Regions from separate parts of the Alicycliphilus soli genome, predicted to be linked through region 1. Evidence: predicted binding sites of a transcription regulator. Region 1 holds the regulator's gene; each other region holds the start of a gene.

Region 1 (4,702 bases):
TGGGTCAGCGGGCCGCCACGGCCAGGAGCAGTTCGCGCACCGAGTCGGGAATCGGTGCGGGCTTGCGCCCCACGCGGTCGATGAAGACGATGCCGGTCTTGCCGCGCGCCACCTCGCGGCCCGCGGACACCTCGGTCATGCGGAACACCAGGTCGAAGCCATAGCGGTTGAAGTCCTGGGGCGTCATCTCCACACGCAGGGTCTCTCCATGGAAGGCCTCGGACTTGTACTGCGCCAGCATGTCGCCGACGACGGTGGCCAGGCCCTGCACATTGCCCTCGGTGTAGCCCAGCGAGCGAAAGAAGCGCACGCGCGCCTCCGACACGAGGCTGAGCAGCTGTGCGTTGTCCAGATGTCCGCCCTGGTTGACATGGCTGATGTAGACCTGCAGTTCGGTGCAGAAGCCGAACGAAGCCGGAAGTTCGAAAATGATGCGTGCCATGTGGCCTTTCGTTGTCAGAGCGCCTTGCGCAGATTGGCCGGCGCGATCTTGAGCGCCTCGCGGTACTTGGCCACGGTGCGGCGTGCGCACTCGATGCCCTGCTCCTTGAGCATCTCGGCGATCTGGTTGTCCGACAGCGGCTTGCGCGCGTCCTCCGCCGCGACGAACTGCTTGATGAGTGCACGCACCGCCGTGCTCGATGCGTTGCCGCCGGTCTCCGTTCCCAGACCCGAGCCGAAGAAATACTTGAGCTCGAACGTGCCCTGGGGCGTGGCCATGTACTTGGCCGTGGTCACGCGCGAGATGGTCGATTCGTGCAGGCCGAGCTCGTCTGCGATCTCGCGCAGCACCATCGGGCGCATGGCCAGCTCGCCATGCACGAAGAAGTTCTTCTGCCGCTCCACGATGGCGCGCGAGACGCGCAATATGGTGTCAAAGCGCTGCTGAATGTTCTTGATGAACCAGCGCGCCTCCTGCAGTCGCGCCTGCAGCGCCTGATGGCCCTCACCGCCCCGACCACCGCGCAGGGCACTGGCATAGATGTCGTGCACGCGCAGCCGCGGCATGACGTCGGGATTGAGCTGCACGCTGAAGCTCTGCTGCGCGCCGCGTCCGGTCTTTCGGACGATCACGTCGGGCACGATGGCATTGCGCTCCACGTCGGCAAAGCGCCGGCCCGGGCGCGGCTCCAGCCGCGCGATCAGCGCCATGGCCTGGCGCGTGTCCTCCTCGCCGGTCGCGCACAGCTGACTGAGGCGGCGCAGGTCGCGCTTGGCCAGCAGGTCCAGCGGCTGGCGGCAGATGCGCAGCGCCGCCTCCACCACGGCCGGGTCGCCCTCCTCGTGGAGGTTCATGGCGTGCAGCTGCAGCGTCAGGCATTCGGCGAGATCGCGCGCGCCCACGCCGGTGGGCTCCAGGCTTTGCAGCAGACCCAGGGCGACGGTGAAGCGGTGCACCAGCTCGTCGAGCTGCTCGGCATCGTCGGCTCCGGCCAGGCCCACGGCCAGCGACTCCAGCGTGTCTTCCAGGTAGCCGTCGTCGTTCAGCGATTCGATGAGAAAGCGCAGCGCAGCGCGGTCGAGCTCGGACAGGCGCAGCGACAGGGCCTGGCGGTGCAGGTAGTCGGTCAGCGACTCGTGGCTGCGCGCCAGGTCGGCGGCGTCGGCCTCGTCCTCATCGGCGCCGGAGCCGCTGCGCACCGTGCCATCGCCGCCCCATTCGCCGTCTTCGACGGCCGCGTCCATGCTGCCGTCGCCCTCCCAGTCGTCGGGCGTATCGACGGCCGGAGTTTCCACGTCATTTTCGTCTCCAGCGCTTATCTGGTCAGCGTTGGTAGCTTCTGAATATGTAGCATCAGCAGGGGCCTGAGGGTCGGGCTCGGGCGCCCCGTCGTCGGACGAGAGCTCGAGAAACGGGTTCTCGTCCAGCATCTGCTCGACCTCCTGGGCCAGCTCCAGCGTGGACAGCTGCAGCAGGCGAATGGACTGCTGCAGCTGCGGCGTGAGCGCCAGATGCTGCGAGACACGCAGCGACAGATTCGGTTTCATGCCCTCTCTTTCACTCCATGCCCCGTGTCACATGCCTGCATCCCGCTCACATGCGGAAATGCTCGCCGAGGTAGACCCGGCGCACTTCCGCGTTGTCCACGATGTCCGACGGCGTGCCCTGCGCGAGCACCCGTCCCTCGCTGATGATGAAGGCGTGATCGCAAATGCCCAGGGTCTCGCGCACGTTGTGGTCGGTGATCAGGACGCCGATGCCGCGCTCCTTGAGAAAGCCGATGATGCGCTGGATCTCGATCACGGCAATGGGGTCGATGCCGGCAAAGGGCTCGTCGAGCAGGATGAAGCGCGGCTGTGTGGCCAGGGCGCGCGCGATCTCCACGCGCCGGCGCTCACCACCCGAGAGCGCCAGGGCCGGCGACTGGCGCAGATGCTCCACGCGCAGCTCCTGCAGCAGGCCGGTGAGCTGGCGCTCGATCTCGTCGCGCGCCAGGGGCTTGCCGGAGGCATCGGTCTGCAGCTCGAGCACGGCACGCACGTTGTCCTCGACGTTGAGCTTGCGAAAGATCGAGGCCTCCTGCGGCAGATAGGACAGACCCAGGCGCGAGCGCCGGTGTATGGGCATGTTGGCCACCGACTGGCCGTCGATGCGGATGTCGCCGCCGTCACTGCGCACTAGGCCCACGATCATGTAGAACGAGGTGGTCTTGCCCGCGCCATTGGGGCCGAGCAGCCCCACGACCTCGCCCTTTTGCACGACCAGCGACACATCCTTGACCACCTTGCGGCTGCCGTAGGACTTCTGCAGGTGCAGTGCCTCCAGCCGGCTGCCGCCGTTGGCAGTGGCGGCGGCGCGAACACGCGTCTCGTCCATGGCCGCGCTCACTTGCCGTCACCCAGGCTGGGGGTGGCGCGCAGCGCGGGTGGCTCGGCGGGCGCCGGCGCGGCCGGCGGCTGCTCCTTGGGTGCCAGCACCGCACGCACGCGGCCACCGGAGGCGCCGTTCCTGTCGCCGCCCGGCGTGGCCTTCTGGCCATCCACGGTGAAGACGTCGGTGATGTTGTTGTAGACGATGAGCGCCCCCGTCAGCTCGTCGGCCAGCGTGGCCTCGCGGTAGCGGCGCAGCTCGGCACGGCGGATGAGCTTGACGATGTCGGTACGGCCGTCGTACTCGATGACCTCGCCCTCGCCCTCGACATATTCATCGGGCGCGCCCGGCGGCGTGTCGCGCTTCTGGCGGAAGAAGGCGCGCTTGCCCGGCTCGGCCGTCACCACGCCATGCTGATAGCCCTCGGGATCCTGACGCACCTCCAGCTGCGCGCCGCGCAGCACGATGGTGCCCTTGGTCATGACCACATGGCCGGTGAACACGCTGGTCTGCTTGAGCTCATCGTGGCGCAGCGCATCGGCCTCGATGTTCATGGGCTTTCCCCGGTCAGCCTTCTCGGCATGCGCCGCAGGCAGACAGGCCAGCGCCAGGGCGCCATACAAAAGGAGGGAGGACGGTCGGATTTTCATAGGGCACGATTCTTGCGATCATTGTACTGACGACCCCGCGTTCCCGCGCCGTCGCGACGGCAGGACCAAAAAAAAGCGCGCCCGAGGGGCGCGCTCCGCGGTACCTGGCGGCAGCGACTTCAACCCTTGCGCACCTGCGCAACCAGCTGATCGACGATGCGCAGCACGTTGTCCATGCTGCCGGCCATGGTGCCGTCGACGTAGTAGCGCCCGGCCACCCCCATGGCGGGCACGCCCTCGACGTCATAGGCCTGCTGCAGCTGCGTGGCCTTGCGCACCTGGTTGGCCACTCCAAACGAGTTGTACATCTCCTTGAACTTGGTCATGTCCAGCCCCTGGGCGTTGGCCCAGGCGAAGATCTGCGCGTCCTCCTGCAGCGGCTTGCGCTCCACATGGATGTAACGGAATGCCTGGCTGTGCAGGGTGTCGAGCTTGCCCAGGCCCTCCAGCGTGTAGTAGAGCTTTTGCATGGGCACGGTCTTGGCGTTGAAGTTCACCGGCACATGGTGAAAGACCACATCTGCGGGCAGCTTCTTGGCCCAGGCATTGAGCATGGGCTCGAACGAGTTGCAATGCGGGCAGAAATAGCCAAAGAACTCCACCACCTCGATCTTGCCCGTGGGCGCCTCGCTGGGGGCGGGCTTGGCCAGCCTGCGGAAGTCCTTGCCCTCACGGGGCTGGGCCAGGGCGGGCAGAGACAGGCCACCGGCGGCCAGCGCGGCGGCGGAGAGGGAAAACTCACGGCGTTTCATGGATGGTCAACACTCCTGGGACGGTATGGCTGCATGTGAGCCAGGGCGGGGACAAAAGTTCAGCGCTGCACGCGCACCAAGGCCGAATCGACGCCTGCGCCGTCAAGCTTCTGCTTGAGCGATTCGGCATCGTCGCGCTTGCCGAACGGGCCTATGCGCACCCTGAACACCGTGCGGCCATTGGCCTCGCGCTCGCTCACGCGCGCCTCCCAGCCCAGCATGGCGAGCTTGGCACGCTGGGCATCGGCATCCTGCTGGGTGCGGAACGCGCCGGCCTGGACGAAGTACTCGAACGGATCGGCGGTCACGGCGGGCGCCTCCCGGGACTTGGCGCGCGCCAGATCGCCGAGCGGGTCGGCAGACGGGGCTGCGGTCTCCTTGCGGGCGTTCGGCACCGATGCGGCCGGAGCCGCTGCCGTCGGCGTCTCGGGTGTGGCCGAAGCGGCCGAGGGACTCGTGGCAGGAGCCTCCGGCGCCGGAGGCTCCGG
Region 2 (4,702 bases), 1.9 Mb from region 1:
GCCATTCCCGACTTCCCCGAAGACCCCAAGACCGACGAAGAAAAGGCCATCCGCGCGCGCTACAACAAGTGCATCGGCAGCGCCGTGAACCCGGTGCTGCGCGAGGGCAACTCCGACCGCCGCGCACCGCGCGCCGTCAAGGAGTTTGCGCGCAAGAACCCGCACAGCATGGCCGAGTGGAGTCCGGCCTCGCGCTCGCATGTGTCGCACATGATGCACGGCGACTTCTATCACGGCGAGAAGTCCATGACCCTGGACAAGGCGCGCGACGTGAAGATGGAGCTGATCACCAAGTCCGGCAAGACCATCGTCCTCAAACCCAAGGTCAGCCTGCAGGACCGCGAGGTCATCGACTCCATGTTCATGAGCAAGAAGGCCCTGGTGGACTTCTATGAAAAGCAGATCGAGGACGCGCGCAAGACCGGCGTGATGTTCTCCCTGCACGTGAAGGCGACGATGATGAAGGTCTCCCACCCCATCGTCTTCGGCCATTGCGTGAAGATCTTCTACCGTGACGCGTTTGCCAAGCACCAGAAGCTGTTCGACGAGCTGGGTGTGAACGTCAACAACGGCATGGTCGACCTGTACAACAAGATTGCCACGCTGCCGCAGAGCCTGCAGGATGAGATCAAGCGCGACCTGCACGCCTGCCACGAGCACCGCCCCGAGCTCGCCATGGTCGATTCGGCCAAGGGCATCACCAACTTCCATTCGCCCAACGACATCATCGTCGATGCCTCCATGCCCGCCATGATCCGCAACGGCGGCAAGATGTGGGGCGCCGACGGGCGCCTCAAGGACGTCAAGGCCGTGATGCCCGAGTCGACCTTTGCCCGCATCTACCAGGAGATGATCAACTTCTGCAAGTGGCACGGTGCCTTCGACCCCAAGACCATGGGCACGGTGCCCAACGTGGGCCTGATGGCACAGCAGGCCGAGGAATACGGCAGCCACGACAAGACCTTCGAGATCCCCGAGGACGGCGTGGCCAACATCACCGACCTGAACACCGGCGAGGTGCTGATGAGCCAGAACGTCGAAGCAGGCGACATCTGGCGCATGTGCCAGGTCAAGGACGCTCCGATTCGCGACTGGGTCAAGCTCGCCGTCACGCGCGCGCGCAATTCCGGCATGCCGGTCGTGTTCTGGCTTGACCCGTACCGCCCGCACGAGCGCGAGCTGATCACCAAGGTCAAGATGTACCTGCACGAGCACGACACCACGGGTCTGGACATCCAGATCATGAGTCAGGTGCGCGCCATGCGCTACACGCTCGAGCGCGTCGTGCGTGGCCTGGACACCATCAGCGCCACGGGCAATATCCTGCGCGACTACCTGACTGACCTGTTCCCCATCATGGAGCTGGGCACCAGCGCCAAGATGCTGTCCATCGTGCCGCTGATGGCCGGCGGCGGCATGTACGAGACGGGCGCGGGCGGCTCCGCGCCCAAGCATGTGCAGCAGCTGGTGGAGGAAAACCACCTGCGCTGGGACAGCCTGGGTGAGTTCCTGGCCCTGGCCGTGTCGCTGGAAGACCTGGGCATCAAGAACCACAATGCCCGCGCCAAGCTGCTGGCCAAGACACTGGACGCCGCCACCGGCAAGCTGCTGGACAACAACAAGAACCCCAGCCCCAGGACCGGCCAGCTCGACAACCGCGGCAGCCAGTTCTACCTGGCCATGTACTGGGCGCAGGAACTGGCCGGCCAGACCGAGGACGCAGAGTTGGCCGCCAAGTTCGCGCCCCTGGCCAAGCAGCTGACCGACAACGAGGCCAAGATCGTCGAAGAACTGAACGTCATCCAGGGCAAGGCAGTGGACATCGGCGGCTACTACCAGCCAGACCTCGCCAAGCTCGATGCCGTGATGCGCCCCAGCGCCACGTTCAACGCTGCGCTCGCGACGCTGGCGACCTGACGTGGTGAGGTACGTCTCCCCACTGTCTGCGGTGGGGAGGCTCCGGCGGCTGTGTGAGGTAAAAGGAAACGGCGAGCAAGCTCCACCGTTCAATCCGGACCGCCTTCCGTTCCGTAGTCGAATGGGCCGGGTAAGTGTCGGAAAATTTTACAGGCACCGCCGCCACCTGATTTGCATCACGAAAAAACTCTTTTAATACAATAACTTGGGTTCTTATTGCGTGGCTGGCACGATATCTGCTTATCTCTTGGTGAAGGGTTCATTGTTCAAATTCACCAGGAGGAGTGGAAAATGCTGAAAACCAAACTTGCTTCGGTCGCTGCTGCTGCAGTCCTGTCGCTCGGCGTCATGGGGTCCGTTCAGGCCGATCCCTTGACCATCATCAGTGGTGGCTTCAAGTTCACCATTGACAACTACGACTCGGGCACTACGCGGTACCCCAATGGCGCCCCCGTCTGCAACACGGTTGCGTCCTGCGACACTGCTGCTGGAATCAACAAGGCGCCGGGCTCCGTGGGTTCCGTCAACACCAGTGCCGACACCATGGGTATCTTCTCCGTGGCCCTGATTACGCGTATTTCGGACAATACGGTCTTCTGGCAGAAGGGCACAGACGGATATCTCACCGGGGTTTTTGGCAATTTGATGGACCATGAGGTGAACGCCGGCTGCATCGGTACCTCCTGCGTAACTTCGGCCAATTCCGTTGGTGGTACCTGGGCGCTGTACATGAACAACGTCGACTACGATCCCACGCTGGGTCCGCTGGTCGGCCCTGGCAAGGATCTGAATGCCCTGACGTACCCCGGCATCACCGGTGGCACCCTGTGGCTGTCGGGTGTATTTGGTACAGGTGCCATTGCTGGCGACACCACCACGACCTACACGTCGACCTACAACACCGCCACCCTGGCAGGTGGTGGTCAGGCCTATCTGGATGTTACCGGCGGCAGCGCGAAGAACCAGTTCGACACCAATGGCCTGACCGACTTGAACGGCAACAAGCACGACCTGTTCATGGACATCACCTTCAACGACGCCGATGGCAAGGCCAGCAGCATTGGTTGGACGGTGACTTCCGCCGGCCAGATCAAGGGCAATGCGGTTCCCGAGCCCGGTACCATGGCCCTGGCCGGCCTGGCCCTGCTGGGTGCGGGTCTCGCCTCTCGCCGCCGCAAGGCCTGAGTGTGTTGTGCTGGGTGGGGCGTCTCCGGCGCCACCACCCGGACACCGGGCGAGGTCGGCCACCTGTTAGGGGCCGGCCTTTTTGTTTGGGTGCGCATTGTCTACCCCGAGAACGTGGTGCTGGAGTGTCACGAATCGATGTGTCGGGATTTTTTACACGTCCAACCCAGGGGTGTAATGCGATCCATGGCTATCTGGGCTGTACGAGTGTCGGAGAACTTTACAGTGTCTTGTCAGCCTGACTAGGGGTTTGGAGAATCTCCTTTAATTTCATGAGGTTGGCGGTTACTCACTTCGTTGGCATAGTACCTGCTTGTAGGTGACTGAAACGGCTCTTGGCCCCGTTTCATTACAAGGAGTGGGAAATGCTGAAATTGCAACTTGCCTCTTTGGCCGCCGCCGCGGCCCTGTCGGTCGGTGTCATGGGTTCCGTGCAGGCGGGACCGCTGACCCTGATCAGTGGTGACTTCAAGTTCACCATTGACAACTATGACTCGGGTACCACCAAGTACCCTAATGGGACGCCCGTCTGCAATAGTGTTGGGTCATGTGACAGTGTTGCGGGCATTGCCCCGGCTCCGGGCTCGGTGGGTTCCAGCAACCCCAGTGCCGATACCATGGGTATCTTCTCGGTGGCTCAGATCTCGCGCATTTCGGATGGGTCTGTGTTCTGGCAGAAGGGCCCGGGTGAATATCTCACCGGTGTTTTTGGCAATTTGCAAGACCACTACGTGGATGCCGGCAGCATCGGGAGCTCCAACGTGACATCGACGCGATCCGTAGGTGGAACGTGGGCACTGTGGATGAATACAGTTGATTACAATCCCGCGCTGGGGCCGTTGGCCGGGGATCTGAACGCTTTGTCGTATCCAGGTATCTCGGGGGGCACTCCGTGGCTGTCAGGTTACTTTGGGGTGGGTGTAATCGCTGCTGATGGCGCCACAACTTACACGTCGACCTACAATACCGACACCTTGGCTGGTGCAGGCCAGGCCTATCTGGAGGTTAACGGAGGCACCGCGCGGGCACAGTTCGATACCGACAGCTTGATCGACGCAGACGGCCACAAGCACGACCTGTTCATGGACATCACCTTCAACGACGCCGATGGTGCAGCCAGCAACATTGGCTGGACGGTGACTTCCTCTGGTCAGATCAAGGGCAATGCTGTGCCCGAGCCCGGCACCATGGCCCTGGCCGGCCTGGCCCTGCTGGGTGCGGGTCTGGCTTCGCGCCGCCGCAAGGCTTGAGTGCTGGCATGGGTGGGACGTCCGCTCCCACCCAATCACCGACAAAGCCGGTCACCTGTACGGGTGACCGGCTTTTGGTTTTGCGGAAGCTACTTTTTCTGGAAAACCGCTCCCCCAAGCCGGGCTCCGGCCTTGATCCCGCGCTTGGCAAACCAGCCCTGGTTCATCTCCAGCACATAGCGCACGGGCCTGGCAGAGCAATGCGAGGCTTCGCTCAGGGGCTGCATGTCCGCCAGATTCACGATCGTGCCATCGTCGGCCACAAAGGCCGCGGTGAGCGGCAGCGGTGTGTTCTTCATCCAGAAGCATTGCGTGGCCGGCTGCTCGAATATGAACAGCATGCCCTCGTG
Region 3 (4,702 bases), 660 kb from region 1:
GCGCCGCCCGGCGTCACCGACCTGCGGCGCCTGCTCGACCGCGCCCAGGCCCTGCTGCGCCGGCGCTCTGCGCTGTTCGTGCTGTCGGACTTTCTGAGCACCCCGGGCTGGGACAGGCCGCTGGCGCGCCTGGCGCAGCGCCACGACGTGGTGGCCGTGCGCCTGCTCGACCCATTGGAGCTGACCCTGCCCGACATGGGCCTGCTGCTGCTGCGCGACCCCGAGACCGGCGAGCAGCTGCAGGTCGACACCCACGAGCGCGGCTTTCGCCACCGCTTCGCGCGCCTGGCCGCGCAGCGCGAGGCCGAGCTGCGCTCGGCCCTCACCCGCGCCGGCGTGGACACGCTGGAGCTGTCCACCGACGACGACCTGCTGGCCGCGCTGCTGCGCTTCATGGAGCTGCGCGGACACCGCCCGCGCGCCGCCACCGCCCGGCCCGCGCTCGCGGCCCACCACGGCTGACGGCCAGCGACCCGCAAAGGAGGCGACCATGGTGTTTCTCTGGCCCGACCTGCTGTGGCTGCTGGCCATCGTGCCGCTCCTGGTGCTGCTCTACCTGTGGTTGCTCCACCGGCGCAAGGCCCAGGCCCTGCCCTACCCCGGCCTGGCCCTGGTGCGCCAGGCCATGGGCCGGGGCCAGGGCTGGCGCCGCCATCTGCCGCCGCTGCTGTTCCTGCTCGGCCTCACCGCGCTGCTGCTCGCGGCGGCGCGGCCTCTGGCGGTGCTCCAGCTGCCGTCGCAGCACCAGACCATCATCCTGGCCATGGACGTGTCGGGCAGCATGCGCGCCACCGACGTGGAGCCCGACCGCCTGACGGCCGCGCAGAACGCCGCCAAGGCCTTCATCAAGGACTTGCCGCGCCATGTCCGCGTAGGCGTGGTCGCCTTCGCCGGCACGGCCCAGCTTGCGCAACTGCCCACGCAAAGCCACGAGGACCTGATCAAGGCGATTGACAGCTTTCAGCTGCAGCGCGGCACGGCCACGGGCAACGGGCTCATGGTGGCGCTGGCGGCGCTGTTCCCCGATGCGGGCATAGACATCGCGGCCCTGGGCGGACGCGAGGCCATGCGCGTGCGCCCCATCGACGAGATCGCCCGCCCCGAGCCCGACAAGCCCGCCTTCACGCCCGTGGCCCCGGGCTCCTACCGGTCGGCCGCCATCATCATGCTCACCGACGGCCAGCGCACCACGGGCGTGGACCCGATGGAGGCCGCCCAATGGGCCGCCGACCGCGGCGTGCGTGTCTACACCGTGGGCGTGGGCACGGTCGAGGGCGAGATCATCGGCTTCGAGGGCTGGTCCATGCGCGTGCGCCTGGACGAGGACACGCTCAAGGCCGTGGCCCTGCGCACCAACGCCGAGTATTTCCACGCCGCCACGGCGCAGGACCTGCGCAAGGTCTACGAGACGCTGAGCTCGCGCATCGCGGTGGAAACCAAGGAGACCGAGGTGTCGGCACTGCTGGCCCTGGCCGGGGCCATGCTGCTGTTGCTGGCGGGGGGCTTGTCGGTGTGGTGGTTCGGCAGAGTGCTGTGACGCCGCTGCACCCGAGGAGCCGCCAAGGGACTGCTGCGCCCATGGCAGCCGCCATGGCTTGATGTCCTGGAGGTTGGCACCCACGCCATGCCAGGCCGGAGAACCCGCATGACCACGCCACGACAGCAAAACCACATGACACTTGTCATGCCAAGCGCAAAAGCAAAGGGGCTGCGCCCCTGGCGCAGCCCCTTGTTCTGCCTGGTGTCACCGCATTGCGGTGACGCCTTTCACACCCTCATCAGGCCTTGGTAGAGCGGCGACGTGCCACATAGCCCAGGCCGGCCAGCGCCAGACCCACCAGGGCCAGTGATCCAGGCTCGGGTACCTGCAGCGGGTTGGTGGAGATGGTGAGGCCGAACGAAAGGGCCGTGCTAGCGTTTTCCGGCGTCGTGAAGCCGAAGCAGCCTGCACCCAGCCCGGCCGCAGCACATGCGGATGGCGGCAGCGTGCTCAGCACCCCACCCGAGGTCGGGATGGCATTCACAAAGTAGGTGTTGCCGTCATAGGTAAAGCTCTGGTTGAGGAAGCCAGAAAGCTGCACGAAGATGTCGTTGCAGGGAGTCGGGCTACCAGGCACGGGGCAGGGGTTACTGTTCGGCGTTTCGACGAACCTGATCTGGTAACTGATCACGTCGGGGGGGAGAGCTGAACCTGCGGGACTCACCGGCGTCAGTACCAGCGAAACGTCCAGCGTCGCATCCGTCAGGGAGCTCCCGGTGATGGGGCGGTTGTTGTGCGTCAGCGTGACGCTGGGGGCAATATAGGGCGGGACGGGCATGCCGCCGCCGATTATCGTATTCACATTTGTTGGCGCGGGGTCGGTAATCGCCAGGCTGCTCTGAACACCGCCGCCTGCTGTAGTAGGAGTACCCCAATGCAACGTGTCACCCGTCTGGGTTACGCCGGGATTGGGCGCAAATGCCGACCAGCTCCCGTCGACCGCTGCATTCCAAACGGTCACTATCGGGCCTGCGTGGCTCAGGGCACTGAAGGCAACCGCACCCGCTGCAAGCAGAAGTTTGGCAAAGTGTTTCATGATGGCTCCTGTGAATGGTTTGGCACACGAGGCCGCCTGGTCGCCGGGAATATTCCAACTGGTGACGCACACAAACCGCCCCCTCGTGTTTAAGCATATCCCGTACCAAAATTCGGACGCGCCGCAAGTCATTGAAACAAAAGGGATTTTCTTCAACACCAACTCAACAGTCATCGTTGCGTGTAAAGAAAACCGACGGTCAAAACGCTGCCTCGTACACGGGCCATAGCTATTCGGGCGTGGACAGGTGTCAAGAAAACCGACAGTCACTCGCCGGCTCTGGCCGGCTCATCCGTCTTGCGCACGAAGCCGGGGAGCGGGCGCAGCATGCCAAGGCCCATGCCTACTATCAAACCAGGAGCTGCATGGGCGCCACCACAAAGGGGCACAGCCTATTTTTCCGTCAATACTCCGGCCACCAAGCGCAGCACCCGGTCACAGCGCGCCGCCAGCGACTCGTCATGCGTGACCATGACAAACGCCGTCCCCTGCTCCCGCGCCAGGCGCAGCATGAGCGCAAACACCGCATCGGCCGTGGCGCGGTCCAGGTTGCCCGTGGGCTCGTCGGCCAGCACGCAGGCCGGGCGCGTGACCAGGGCGCGGGCAATCGCCACGCGCTGGCGCTCGCCGCCCGAGAGCTCGGCCGGGCGGTGCAGGACGCGCTCGGCCAGGCCCACGGCGGCCAGCATCTGCCGCGCCTGGGTGATGCATTGCTCGTAGGGCAGGCGGCGTATGCGCAGCGGCATGGCCACGTTGTCCTGGGCGGAAAACTCGGGCAGCAGGTGGTGAAACTGGTAGATGAAGCCCAGCTGCGCGTTGCGCAGCCGCCCCTGCTGCGCGGGCGAGAGCGCATGCACCGCCTGGTCGCGGAGCGTGACCGTGCCCGCCGTGGGCGCATCGAGCCCGCCGAGCAGGTGCAATAGCGTGCTCTTGCCCGAGCCCGAGGCGCCGACGATGGCCAGGGTCTCGCCCGCGTGCACGGCCAGGTCCACGCCGCCGAGCACGCTCACATCGAGCCGGCCCTCGGTGAAACGCTTGGCCAGGCCCTGGGCCTGGAGCACCACCTGGTTCTTGAAGACATTTTGGCCTCCAGCGCTTGTCTGGTAAGCGTCCATAGCTTCGTTATTCATAGCGCAGCGCCTCCGCGGGGTTGACGCGGCTGGCGCGCCAGCTCGGGTACAGGGTGGCGACGAAGGCCAGGATCAGCGAGATCACGGCAATCGGCACGATGTCGCTGCTCTGCGGGTCGCTGGGCATGCGGCTGATGAGGTAGATGTCCTTGGGCAGAAAGTTGGTGTGCAGCGCGCGCTCGATCGCCGGCACGATGACGTCGATGTTGAAGGCGATGCCAAGCCCCAGCAGCAGCCCGGCCAGCGTGCCTATCACGCCCACCATGGCGCCCTGCACCACGAAGACGCCCATGATGCTCTGCGGGCTCGCGCCCAGCGTGCGCAGGATGGCGATGTCGGCGCGCTTGTCCTGCACGGTCATGACGAGGGTGGAGACGAGGTTGAACGCCGCCACCGCGACGATGAGCGTGAGGATGATGAACATCATGCGTTTTTCCAGCTGCACGGCGGCAAACCAGGTCTTGTTCTGCTGCGTCCAGTCGCGGATCAACAGGTCGCCCGAGAGGCTGCGCGCGAGCTGCTGCGTGACCTCGGGCGCCTCGTGCAGGTTCTTGAGCTTCAGGCGCACGCCGGTCGGCCCCTCGAGGCGGAAGATGCGCTCGGCGTCCTGATGCGCCATGAGCACCAGGGCCGAGTCGTATTCATAGTGGCCCGAGTGGAAGGTGCCCGCCACCGTCATCTGCTTGAGGCGCGGCAGCACGCCCGCGGGCGTGACCTGGCCCGAGGGCGCGATCAGCGTCACCGCGTCGCCCGGCCGCACGCCGAGCTGCTGCGCGAGCTCGGCGCCCAGGATGACGCGGAACTCGCCCGGTACCAGGGCCTTGAGGCCTTGCACGTTCTCGGCTGCCAGATCCGTCACCTCGCCCTCGCGCGCGGGGTCAATGCCGCGCACCAGCACGCCCTTCATGTCCTCGCCGCGCGCCAGGAGCGCCTGGGCCGCGACAAAGGGCGCGGCGCCGATCACGTGGGGGTTGGCGCGCGCCTCGGCCAGCGTGC
Region 4 (4,702 bases), 950 kb from region 1:
CCTCTACCTCGTGGGCAAGCCCCTGCTGGCCGCCTACAGCGCGTTTCGCAGCGGCCACGCCATGAACAACCAGCTCTTGCGCGCCCTGCTGGCCCAGCCCGACGCCTGGGAGGTCGTGAGCTTTGACAACGAACGCCAGGCGCCGACGGGCTTTGCCCAGCCGGCGCGTGCCTGGTAGTCGCCAGGGGCAGTCGCGCGCATGCTGATCTTTCGCTGGGTCGTGATGCTGCTGCTGCTCGCGGCGGCCGTGTGCTTTGCCTTCTATGCCGGCACCGGCCGGCCACGCTACAGGCGCTGGGGCTGGGTCATCCTCAAGTGGACGCTGATCGCCGCCGGCATGTTCTTCGTGGTCCTGATCCTGGAACGCTTGTAACAACTGGCCGGCACCGGTTTTTCGGGCTTGGACCTATACTCGCGCCTGCTCCGGGGTGCACGAGGAATCCGATTCCAGGCGTGCTGAGATGGTGGCCCAAGCCACCGGAACCGCGAACTTGATCTGGTTAGTACCAGCGTAAGAAGAGCTGCAGTGGGGAGGTTGCGCGTGCCGTGGCGTGGGTGCCGTGGTGCGTTTGTCAGCCGTCCCGCCGATTGCGGAGCATTCCATTCAGCACCTTTGAGGAATGCCCGCCATGAACGCCCCCGACAGCTTCGCCACCTTGCTCGCCCGCACGCGCGAGTCCTTCCCCGCCTCCACCAAGAGCTACATCACCGGCAGCCGCGCCGACCTGCGCGTGCCGGTGCGCGACATTCAACTCACCAACGGCGAGGTGGTGAGCGTCTACGACACCTCGGGCCCCTACACCGACCCGGCTGCCGTCATCGACGTGAAGAAGGGTCTGGCCAGCGTGCGCGGCGCCTGGATTGCCGAGCGCGGCGACACCGAGAGCTACGAGGGCCGCAAGCCCGTGGCGCTGGACGATGGCAGCAAGAGCGAGGACGCCGTGCGTCTGGCCCAACTGCGCCAGGAGGCCGCCGCCCTGCAGCGCCGCCCCCTGCGCGCCAAGGCGGGCGCCAACGTGACGCAGATGCACTACGCCAGGCGCGGCATCATCACCCCCGAGATGGAATACGTGGCGCTGCGCGAGAACGGCAAGCGTGAATGGATGGCGCAGTACATGCAGGACCAGGCCCGCGAAAAGCGCCTGGCCGGCAACCCCCTGGGCGCGATGATTCCCAAGATCATCACCCCCGAGTTCGTGCGTGACGAGGTGGCGCGCGGCCGCGCCATCATCCCGGCCAACATCAACCACCCCGAGGTCGAGCCCATGGCGATTGGGCGCAACTTCCTCGTGAAGATCAACGCCAACATCGGCAACTCCGCCGTCACGTCCAGCATCGAGGAGGAAGTGGAAAAGCTGGTCTGGGCCATCCGCTGGGGTGCGGACAACGTGATGGATCTCTCGACCGGCAAGAACATTCACACCACGCGCGACTGGATCGTGCGCAACAGCCCCGTGCCGATTGGCACCGTGCCCATCTACCAGGCGCTGGAGAAGGTGGGCGGCATCGCCGAGGACCTGACCTGGGAGATCTTCCGCGACACGCTGATCGAGCAGGCAGAGCAGGGCGTGGACTACTTCACCATCCACGCCGGCGTGCGCCTGGCCTACATCCACCTGACGGCCCAGCGGCGCACCGGCATCGTCTCGCGCGGCGGCTCCATCATGGCCAAGTGGTGCATGGCGCACCACAAGGAGAGCTTCCTCTACACGCATTTCGAGGACATCTGCGACATCATGAAGAGCTACGACGTGGCCTTCAGCCTGGGCGACGGCCTGCGCCCGGGCTGCGCGTCGGACGCCAACGACGAGGCGCAGTTTGCCGAGCTGCACACCCTGGGCGAACTCACGCAGATCGCCTGGAAGCACGACGTGCAGACCATGATCGAAGGCCCCGGCCATGTGCCCATGCACATGATCCAGGCCAACATGACCGAGCAGCTCAAGCACTGCCACGAGGCGCCGTTCTACACCCTCGGCCCGCTGACCATAGACATCGCGCCCGGCTACGACCATATCGCATCCGCCATCGGCGCGGCCATGATCGGCTGGTTCGGCACGGCCATGCTTTGTTATGTCACGCCCAAGGAGCACCTGGGCCTGCCCGACCGCGACGACGTCAAGCAAGGCATCATCGCCTACAAGATCGCCGCGCACGCGGCCGACGTGGCCAAGGGCCACCCGGGCGCACGTGCGCGCGATGATGCGCTTTCCCAGGCGCGTTTCGACTTCCGCTGGCAGGACCAGTTCAACCTGGGCCTGGACCCCGAGACGGCGCAGGAATACCACGACGAGACGCTGCCCAAGGACAGCGCCAAGGTGGCGCATTTCTGCTCCATGTGCGGGCCGAAGTTCTGCTCCATGAAGATCACGCAGGAGGTGCGCGAGTTTGCCCAGCAGGGCCTGCAGGACAAGGCGGCGGAGTTCAACCGCGCGGGCGGCGAGCTCTACGTGCCCATCCACCCAGTGCGCGGCTGACCTCGCACCGTTCAGGCGCTGCGCCGGGCCACCAGGAAACATCGGCAAGGCGCGGTGAAGCCCGTGCAAACTTGGGTAAAGGCCGGGCGCGAAGCCGCCGGAGAGGCATGGGATGGGCGACCATAGGCACATGTTCACCGTCATGAAAGCACGCCACATGTCCTCTGTCTCCACCGCGGCAACCCTGGCTCCCCGCCGTCGTCTCATGGCCTGGGCGGCCGCCTGCACGGCCCTGGCGATGGGGCTGACCACGGTGGGCGCGCAGGCCCAGCCACGCCATGACCCGCGCCATGACCACCGCGACGAGCGGCGCCACGATGGGCGTCACGACCAGCGCCAGAAACATCGCCATGAATCGCATCACCGCCATAAGCATGTGCGGCCTGGCGGCCCGCACATGCACTCGCATTCCGGCCCGTCCCACCACGCCCATGGCCCGCGTCCCTGGCGCGGCGCGGGGCCCGATCACCGCTGGCACCGCGGCGACCGCCTGCCTTCCCGATACCGCAGTCACCACTACGTGGTCAGCAACTGGCGTGCCCATCGTCTGAGCGCGCCCCCGCGCGGCTACCACTGGGTTCAGCATGGTGGCGACTACCTGCTCGTGGCCATCGCCACCGGGGTCATCGCGCAGCTCATCCTGAGCCGCTGACACCGGCGCGGTCGGCGCACGCCCGCAACCATTGCCACGGGCGTGCGCGCCACAACGGTGCAGGACACCGGGGGCTGCACAGCGCTTTACGCACCCAATGAGGGCATCCCGCGCCGCGCTGTGGTGCGCCCATGGGGTGCTTTCCCCTTGCGGCCGGGCCGGTGAAAACTGGCATGGTCATTGCTCTCGTCTTCTTGCGGCGCCTTGGGTGCCGTGGCGTTCAGACGCCTGTCCTGAATGACATCTGGGGGCAAGACCCCTGGGAGACGATGGTGAAGCGATTGAATCTGGTGTTGGTGGGCAATGGCATGGCGGGGGTGCGCACGCTGGAGGAGCTGCTCAAGCTCGCGCCCGATCTCTATGACATCACGGTGTTCGGCGCCGAGCCACACCCCAACTACAACCGCATCCTGCTCTCGCCCGTGCTGGCCGGCGAGCAAACCCTTGAGCAGATCGTGCTCAACGACTGGTCCTGGTATGAGGAGAACGGCATCACCCTGCACACCGGTTGCACGGTGACGGAAGTCAACCGAGCCCGGCGCATGGTGCATGCGACGAGGGCCGATGGCGAGACCATCAGCGTGCCCTACGACCGGCTGATCCTGGCGACGGGCTCCAACCCCTTCATGCTGCCGATTCCCGGCAAGGATCTGGACGGCGTGCTCGCCTACCGCGACATTGCCGACACCCAGGCCATGATTGATGCGGCCGCCAAATACCAGCACGCGGTGGTCATCGGCGGGGGCCTGCTGGGCCTGGAGGCCGCCAACGGCCTGATGAAGCGCGGCATGCAGGTCACCGTGGTGCATGCCGGTGAATGGCTGATGGAGCGCCAGCTCGACGCCGTGGCCGGGCAGATGCTGCAAAAGGCGCTGGTCGAGCGCGGCATGCAGTTTCTGATGTCTGCGCAGACCCAGGAGCTGCTCGGCGGCGACGACGGCCGCGTCAAGGCAGTGCGTTTCAAGGACGGCAGTGAGGTGCCGGCCGACCTGGTCGTCATGGCCGTGGGCATACGCCCCAACACCGCCTTGGCCGAATTCATGCGCCTGCATGTGAACCGCGGCATCGTGGTGAACGACACCATGCAGACTACCACCGACGCGCGCATCTACGCCGTGGGCGAATGCGCCGCGCATCGGGGCACGGCCTATGGACTGGTGGCGCCGCTGTTCGAGCAGGGCAAGGTCCTGGCCAACCATCTGGCGGAATTCGGCATCGGCCGCTATCAGGGTTCGCAGACCTCGACCAAGCTGAAAGTCACGGGCATAGACCTGTTCTCCGCCGGTGACTTCATGGGCGGCGAGGGCACGGAGGAGATCCTGCTCAGCGACCCCGGCGCCGGCCAGTACAAGAAGCTCGTGCTCAAGGACGACAAGCTCGTTGGCGCCTGCCTGTACGGCAACACCGTGGACGGCAGCTGGTACTTCAAGCTGCTGCGCGAGGGCCGCAGCGTGGCCGAGCTGCGCGACAAGCTGATGTTTGGCGAGAGCAACATCGGCGACGCCGGCCATGCCGGCCAGAACCAGGCGGCCAGCATGCCCGACGATGCCGAGGTCTGCGGCTGCAACGGCGT

Evidence for each region. The regulator sigma-54, encoded in region 1, starts transcription at its own class of promoters, with help from an activator protein. The targets are predictions, from matches to a motif close to TGGCANGNAANCTGCTTT.
Region 2: the regulator sigma-54 is predicted to act here: its motif matches at 2,143-2,160, upstream of ABUE11_RS07475 (PEP-CTERM sorting domain-containing protein).
Region 3: the regulator sigma-54 is predicted to act here: its motif matches at 2,667-2,684, upstream of ABUE11_RS13680 (THxN family PEP-CTERM protein).
Region 4: the regulator sigma-54 is predicted to act here: its motif matches at 3,299-3,316, upstream of nirB (nitrite reductase large subunit NirB).

Annotation. Positions count from the first base shown of each region.
Region 1 covers NZ_CP160388.1:3,543,844-3,548,545, forward strand. The annotation lists gene ABUE11_RS16740 (thioesterase family protein) at 5-442, opposite strand; gene ABUE11_RS16745 (RNA polymerase factor sigma-54) at 457-1,989, opposite strand; gene lptB (LPS export ABC transporter ATP-binding protein) at 2,036-2,818, opposite strand; gene lptA (lipopolysaccharide transport periplasmic protein LptA) at 2,827-3,462, opposite strand; gene ABUE11_RS16760 (thiol:disulfide interchange protein DsbA/DsbL) at 3,582-4,214, opposite strand; gene ABUE11_RS16765 (SPOR domain-containing protein) at 4,274-4,702, opposite strand, start outside.
Region 2 covers NZ_CP160388.1:1,577,834-1,582,535, forward strand. The annotation lists gene ABUE11_RS07470 (NADP-dependent isocitrate dehydrogenase) at 1-1,917, shown strand, start outside; gene ABUE11_RS07475 (PEP-CTERM sorting domain-containing protein) at 2,209-3,102, shown strand; gene ABUE11_RS07480 (PEP-CTERM sorting domain-containing protein) at 3,468-4,352, shown strand; gene ABUE11_RS07485 (DUF192 domain-containing protein) at 4,442-4,702, opposite strand, start outside.
Region 3 covers NZ_CP160388.1:2,888,723-2,893,424, forward strand. The annotation lists gene ABUE11_RS13670 (DUF58 domain-containing protein) at 1-462, shown strand, start outside; gene ABUE11_RS13675 (VWA domain-containing protein) at 491-1,537, shown strand; gene ABUE11_RS13680 (THxN family PEP-CTERM protein) at 1,779-2,576, opposite strand; gene ABUE11_RS13685 (ATP-binding cassette domain-containing protein) at 2,969-3,691, opposite strand; gene ABUE11_RS13690 (lipoprotein-releasing ABC transporter permease subunit) at 3,699-4,702, opposite strand, start outside.
Region 4 covers NZ_CP160388.1:652,727-657,428, forward strand. The annotation lists gene lpxC (UDP-3-O-acyl-N-acetylglucosamine deacetylase) at 1-178, shown strand, start outside; gene ABUE11_RS03080 (hypothetical protein) at 200-373, shown strand; TPP riboswitch at 415-535, shown strand; gene thiC (phosphomethylpyrimidine synthase ThiC) at 630-2,477, shown strand; gene ABUE11_RS03090 (RcnB family protein) at 2,635-3,129, shown strand; gene nirB (nitrite reductase large subunit NirB) at 3,399-4,702, shown strand, end outside.